Regions from separate parts of the Halobacillus sp. AWH4_228 genome, predicted to be linked through region 1. Evidence: riboswitches for the same ligand, from Rfam matches in the RefSeq annotation. Region 1 holds a riboswitch; each other region holds the start of a gene.
The links. A riboswitch is a leader RNA that binds a small molecule or an ion and turns the genes downstream of it on or off. The one in region 1 is predicted to bind S-adenosylmethionine.

Region 2: it holds a riboswitch for S-adenosylmethionine, as region 1 does, so the genes downstream of both, ACXADP_RS19595 (PLP-dependent aspartate aminotransferase family protein) here and ACXADP_RS11550 (sulfite exporter TauE/SafE family protein) in region 1, are expected to answer to the same signal.
Region 3: it holds a riboswitch for S-adenosylmethionine, as region 1 does, so the genes downstream of both, ACXADP_RS09100 (homocysteine S-methyltransferase family protein) here and ACXADP_RS11550 (sulfite exporter TauE/SafE family protein) in region 1, are expected to answer to the same signal.

The regions. Positions count from the first base shown of each region.
Region 1 is NZ_JBSWTE010000001.1:2,277,203-2,279,468, forward strand. Features, by position in the region: gene ACXADP_RS11545 (phosphoadenylyl-sulfate reductase) at 1-452, opposite strand, end outside; SAM riboswitch class I at 540-654, opposite strand; SAM riboswitch class I at 852-954, shown strand; gene ACXADP_RS11550 (sulfite exporter TauE/SafE family protein) at 1,052-1,960, shown strand; gene ACXADP_RS11555 (DAK2 domain-containing protein) at 2,165-2,266, opposite strand, start outside.
Region 2 is NZ_JBSWTE010000001.1:3,800,950-3,803,215, reverse strand. Features, by position in the region: gene ACXADP_RS19600 (trans-sulfuration enzyme family protein) at 1-777, shown strand, start outside; SAM riboswitch class I at 854-962, shown strand; gene ACXADP_RS19595 (PLP-dependent aspartate aminotransferase family protein) at 1,096-2,266, shown strand, end outside.
Region 3 is NZ_JBSWTE010000001.1:1,816,348-1,818,613, reverse strand. Features, by position in the region: gene ACXADP_RS09110 (hypothetical protein) at 1-113, opposite strand, end outside; gene ACXADP_RS09105 (DJ-1/PfpI family protein) at 163-786, opposite strand; SAM riboswitch class I at 1,137-1,241, shown strand; gene ACXADP_RS09100 (homocysteine S-methyltransferase family protein) at 1,414-2,266, shown strand, end outside.

The DNA.
Region 1 (2,266 bases):
TCTCTTCTTAATCCCGACATCCAGGCCGCCGCTCCTGTCAGGGCTTCTTCCAGCGGTTTGATTTTTCTGATGGCACAGCATTGGTCGGGATTCCTTTTCCAAAGGGCCGGACCATATTCCTCTGCCTGTTCTTCCACTGTCAATTCCGGCTTTTTCATATGGATGTTCAAATCCGGATACCTCTTTTTCACTTTGTCTATCAAATCATAGGTTTCCTGGAAATGAAGTCCAGTGTCCAGAAAAACGACGTCGGCATCCGGCTGTGCCTTTGCAATGAAGTCAAGCAGTACGATCGCTTCAGCACCGAAGCTGCACGCATAAACGAGCTGTTTTCCATAATGCCCGTAAGCCCATTGAATCACACTCTCTGCCCCTTTGTGTCCATCATCAATATCCATATAAAGTAAAGGATCCCCGGTGAATGTTCCATATGTCGGTGCACTCGTATTCATAAGCTCCTCCTTTCTTATCTTCAACAAAAAAACCTTTCTTCTGATGGTAAGAAGAAAGGAGAGTCATTATACATGATTCAACCGTTCTTCTTATCCTTCCAAGTGTTGATCACCTGCTGGAATTGGCACAGCTTCTGTTCATGACGACAGATCCGTTGCCGAGGCTTCCAAGGGCCAGTCCCTCCACCTCTCTCGATAAGAAAAATGTTTCCAGATTTTGTTCAAAAGATTTGATTCAAATATTAGACCCGATTTAAAGATATGTCAACATGCATTTTAAATATTACTAGTTTTCTGTTTATTTTATTGTAAACCATTGACAAATCGTCATCCATGTTTTAGCTTTGAATATATTATTCATGTACTTAGGAATTCCGCTTTCAGCGCGGGCTACATATATCCTTATAAAGAGCCGGGGGAGGAAACTGGTCTGATGATCCCGCAGCAACCTCACATTGGAAAAGGTGCTCATTCCAGCAGACGGTGGTCTGAAAGATAAGGAGAGGAAGCTTGACCTCTTCTGGATGAAGAGGTTTTTTTATGCCTCTTCATGGTTAAAACCAAGTAATCTTATGTGTTTAATCAAAAGGAGAGGTACGATGAAGAAATTACTTATATTTTCACTGGTTGGATTCTTTGCTCAATTGATGGATGGAGCCCTCGGAATGGGATTTGGTTTAAGCTCCTCCACCATCCTCCTCGCCTATGGAATGGCTCCGGCGGTGGCCTCCGCCTCTATTCATTTGTCCCAGATTGCTACAACGGCAGCTTCCGGGTTTTCCCATTATAAATTCGGCAACGTGGATAAGCGTCTCGTTTTGACTCTTGCTCTCCCCGGAGGGATCAGTGCCTTTGCCGGGGCTGCTCTGCTCAGCTGGATTCCAGGTGAGCTGATCCGTCCGTACATTTCCGTTTTTTTACTAGGGCTTGGCGTTTATGTGGTCATCCGCTTTTTACTGATGAATCGAGTGAAGCCCTTGCATACAGAAAAAAGACCATTTCGACGGCGCTTCTTGTTTCCCTTAGGTTTTCTGGGCGGTTTTCTTGATGCCGTGGGCGGCGGGGGTTGGGGGCCGGTAAATACACCTGTTCTCTTATCCAGCAAAGGAATCCTTCCCAGAAAAGTCATCGGCACCGTAGATACAAGTGAATTCATCGTTACTTTATCTGCTACGGCCGGCTTCCTGATCTTCCTTGGGTGGGAAGAGCTGAGCTGGATGCTTGTGCTCGCCTTTGTGATCGGTGGCGTTATTGCAGCCCCCCTCGCTGCCTGGCTTGTGAAAAAACTCCCCCCTCTCGTGCTTGGGGTAGCGGCGGGTGGATTTATCATCTTGACGAACAGCCGGACCCTGCTCACCTATGCCACATGGAGTGAACAGACCTTAGTTATCATCTACAGCCTGCTTCTTGCCGGATATGCTGCTGCCGTTATCTTCTCAGTTCGAAAATATATTCAACGGCACCGGCACCCGCAGACGGAAACACGGTTAAAAAAAGCGCAGTTCTAATGGAGAACTGCGCTTTCAGCTTATAGAATGACAAGCTTAGAAAACAAACCGCCAAGGCGTTTGTCTAATGGTTGATCAATATCCTCTGTGAAACCATTTCTTTCATCTCCGCTCCTGCATTCAGACCATAGACCATTACAAAAGGCTGCCGGGAAAAATCCCGACAGCCTGCGAACGCTGTTCTAAATCCAGAAGCGCTGCATTTTATTCGATAGAGAAGATATAGCTGTAAATCGGCTGGCCACCATGGTGGATTTCCACCTCTAAATCTTCAAAGGTTTCTTCCACATAAGCTTCCAGTTCAGC
Region 2 (2,266 bases), 1.5 Mb from region 1:
GGAATCGACGTCACCATGGTATCCTTTAACAATTTGGACGAGGTGGAGAAATCCATCCAGCCTCATACCCATCTGCTTTATACGGAATCGATTTCCAACCCGTTCCTACGCGTGGAAGACTTGAAAGGTCTGAGCAGTCTCGCTCAAAAACACGGCATAAAGACGATGGTGGATAATACATTCGCCACCCCCTATCTTGTCCAGCCCTATCAGTATGGAGTGGACCTTGTTGTGCACAGTGCAACGAAATACATAGGCGGTCATAGTGATGTCACGTGCGGCGTCCTTGCCGGTTCGGAAGCATTGATTTCCAAAGCAGCCCAGAAAATCGTGACTCTTGGAGCAAATTTAAGTCCGTTTGAAGCTTGGTTGACCCAGAGAGGAGCCAAAACCCTTGCACTCCGGATGAAACAACAGTCTGCGAATGCAAAAAGTGTTGCAGAGGCACTTCGGGAGCATATTGGGGTTAAAAAGGTGTTTTATCCTGAATACGTATCTGAACGTGGTCATGGAGCGATTGTTACCATCGAGCTCAATGAGAGCGTGGATGTGGAAGCCTTTTTCAAATCTCTTGGATGGATCAAAATTGCACCGACACTCGCTGGTGTCCAGACAACTGTGTCCTACCCTGTCCGTACGTCGCACAGGGCTCTGTCAGAAACTGAACGTGAAAAAATCGGAGTGAACGATTACGTCATCCGCTTATCCATAGGAATTGAGAGCGATGAAGATATCATTCATCAGCTGAAAAGAACCATTGACGCTTCAATAAAATAAAAATTCAGAATGTTATTGACATTGATGCAGATGGTCAGCTATAATTCACAACATAATCAAAATTAAATAACTAGTACTCTTATTAAGAGCGGCTGAGGGAATAGGCCCTGTGAAGCCCGGCAACCTTCAAACATCGGTTTGAAAAGGTGCCAAGTCCTACAGATCATGGATCTGGTAGATAAGAGGAGGATATCAGCACGTTCAGCCCTCTTCTTATATGGAAGAGGGCTTTTTGCATGGATAAAGACGCTGTAAGGACCAGTTTCTTTTTAAAACTGATTAAAATGATGAGAATAATAAACTTTAGGAGGCCATACAATGACCAACTCTTTTGAAGGCTACGATATTGATACCATTTCTCTGCACGGTGGACAGTCACCAGATCCTACGACCGGTTCAAGGGCCGTTCCGATTTACCAGACCACATCCTATGTGTTTCATGATACCGATCACGCCCAGAGCCTTTTTGCCCTCGATGAACCGGGGAATATTTACTCCCGGCTCGGAAATCCGACGGTGGACGTATTCGAAAAACGCATGGCTCTTCTGGAAGGCGGAGTAGCCTCGGTAGCGACGGCTTCAGGCATGTCCGCCATTGCACTGGCCATTTTGAATGTAGCTGGTGCAGGAGATGAAGTCGTGGCAGCATCCAATTTATACGGCGGAACTTATAATTTATTCGCCAACACTTTACCGCGGTATGGCATTAATGTTCATTTTGTTGACCCGGTCGATCCGGACAATTTCAGACAGGCCATCAATGAGAATACGAAGGCCGTCTTCGCTGAGACCATCGGCAACCCGAGTCTTCACGTGCTTGATTTTGAGAAGGTGTCCGCCATTGCCCATGAACATCAGGTTCCATTGATCGTCGATAACACGTTTGCCACACCTTACACGTGCCGTCCGATTGAACACGGAGCTGACATTGTCGTCCATTCGGCCACGAAATGGATTGGTGGCCATGGAACAGCTATCGGCGGCGTCGTTGTCGACGGCGGGCAGTTTGACTGGGGCAATGGAAAGTTCCCTGTTTTCACAGAGCCGGATCCGAGCTACAACGGGATCGTTTATACAGCCGATTTCGGCACGCTCGCCTACATTACAAAACTCAGGGTTCAGCTGCTTCGTGACTTTGGCTCCTGCCTCAGTCCGCAGAACGCTTTCCTTCTGCTCCAGGGACTTGAAACGCTACATTTGCGGGTGGAACGTCATTCAGATAATGCCCGGGAAGTGGCTGAATACTTGGCGGAACACCCCGATGTGGAGTGGGTTTCCTACCCCGGCTTGAAAAACCATCCGGCCCATGAACTGGCCAATCAATATTTAGAGGGCGGCTACGGTTCCATTGTCGTATTTGGAATCAAAGGAGGCAGAGAAGCTGGGAGTCAGGTGATCAACAACATCTCGTTGTGGTCCCATGTCGCCAATGTCGGCGATGCGAAATCTCTGATCATCCACCCGGCGTCTACGACCCACCAGCAGCTTT
Region 3 (2,266 bases), 460 kb from region 1:
TCTCCCAACTCTTTGACGCCTACCCCAAAAGGAGCGGGAGTATCTCCGAATGATACGACATGATACACAATAAAGATAAGAATGATGAATAGAAAATGGATTGCTTTGTCCATGCTCTCCTCCTCTCCCACCTTGAGACAACACTTTCATCTTCTATTGAATCTATTTCTCTAAGGTTTCCATCAATATGTAAAAGTACCGGGGATCACCTGTGTTGAAGTACGTATACCACGCTTCCAGGGTTCTTTCCGAAAAAACGTCCAAGTGCTTAAGTATAAGATTCGCAAATAAAAGGGCTCCTGCAGAGCTGGCTGTTATAAGGTTCTGATCCGCTACGGCCTTTATGTCCTTGTAATACGCCTCCCCATCATAGTTCGGACGGACCATATAAAGATATTCAAGACTGTTGCTGTTATGGAAACGAATGTTTAACAAACCGGCTTCAGCAAGCATCGGTGTGGCCCCACAAATGGCAGCAACCGTCGCCCCACAGTCCAGAAGCTTCGCTGCTTTATGTATGATGGGTTGATGGATACATCGGTTCCACGTATCTGCTCCGGGCAGCAGCAAAACGGTCGAAGGAGAAAGGAGGATCTCATCCGTGGTTATATCAGGTGTAATCCTCATCCCTCCTTTTGTCGTAATTGTTTCTTTTCCTGCCCCTGCCACCTGAAGTGAAACATCTTCCCGTCTTCTTTTAAAGTACTGCCCCGAGTTCAACTCAGCGGTTACATAGCCAAGTTCCCAGTCTGCCAAGGTATCTAAAGCATAGACATAAACGTTCATTCTACCAACCTCCATTTTTTACGCACTTCCCACCACAATCCCTAAGACAGAAAAACCATTCCTGTTAAGACAGAACACATCGCCTGCTCCCCCATACAAAACCTTCTATAAGGGACTACGAAATGCCTTGTATAAAGTTTCATAATGAAGAGAACCCCTCCACCTATAAGTCTACGTTCATTTTCCCATTATCGTCGAAACGGCGCTGCCTTCTTAACTTCCGCTTTTAAATACCGGTGTATTTTTTCCGAAAATTCTATTGATTCTCACTATATTTTCCTGTAATGTATAACGCAAGCGAAAGGATACACGTTGATCAAACGGATCAGCTGCTTTAAAAATTACATACGAACTTATCCAGAGAGGTGTAGGGACTGGCCCTTTGATACCTCAGCAACCAGCCATTGGCACGGTGCTAAATCCAGAAGGCAGTTATACTGCCTTGAAGATAAGGAGTCTTAGATAAATGGAAGGCCCCTTATCAAAGGAGGTCTTTTTTTAATGGAAATATACACCACTTCTTCTGTTAAAAAGAGCTCCATCAGAATCTGTGAGTCAGCATATTCCTTTAGAAGGATGAGCTTTCTAATATATTTATTCAATACCAAATGGAAAGGTTGTTGTGAAATGAAACGATCATTAGAGCAGAGGTTACAGGATGGACCCGTCATTTGTGGAGAAGGTTACTTGTTTGAATTGGAGCGCCGCGGCTATTTACAAGCTGGATCCTTCGTACCGGAAGTAGCGCTGGATAACCCGGAGGCACTCAAACAGACTTATCGAGACTATATGCTTGCGGGCTCCGACGTTGTGTTAGCATTCACGTATAACGGTCACCGCGAAAAAATGAGAATTATTGGAAAAGAAGAATTACTGGAACCGCTCAACCGTCAGGCAATTCGTCTGGCTAAAGAGGTGGCTCAAGAGCATCCAGAGGAAGAAGCTCTTGTGGCTGGGAACGTTTCCAATACCAACCTGTTCAATCCGGATGATCCTGAAGCTGTTGAGAAAACAAGGAGCATGTTTGCAGAGATGATCGGCTGGTGTAAAGAGGAAGGTGTAGATTTCGTGAATGGTGAAACCTTCTACTACTATGAAGAAGCTCTGATTGCTCTTGAAGAAATTCAAAAGCAGGACCTCCCTGCTGTCATCACATTCGGTCTGATGGGGGAGAACGTCTTGCGGGATGGCTATGAAGTCGAAGAGGCCTGCCGCTTATTAGAAGAAAAAGGGGCGCTCGTTGTAGGAATGAACTGTTTCCGCGGTCCGGCAACGATGCAGCCGTACGTTGAGAAAATCCGTAAAACCGTGGACGGTTATGTTGGGGCCCTTCCAATCCCTTACCGGACAACGGAGGAGCATCCTACTTTCTTCAACCTGCCGGACGGTGGCTGTGCCTGCACGCTCCCAACGGAAACAACGTTCCCAACATCTCTCGACCCGCTCTATACGAACCGCTATGAACTGGCGGAATGGGCTA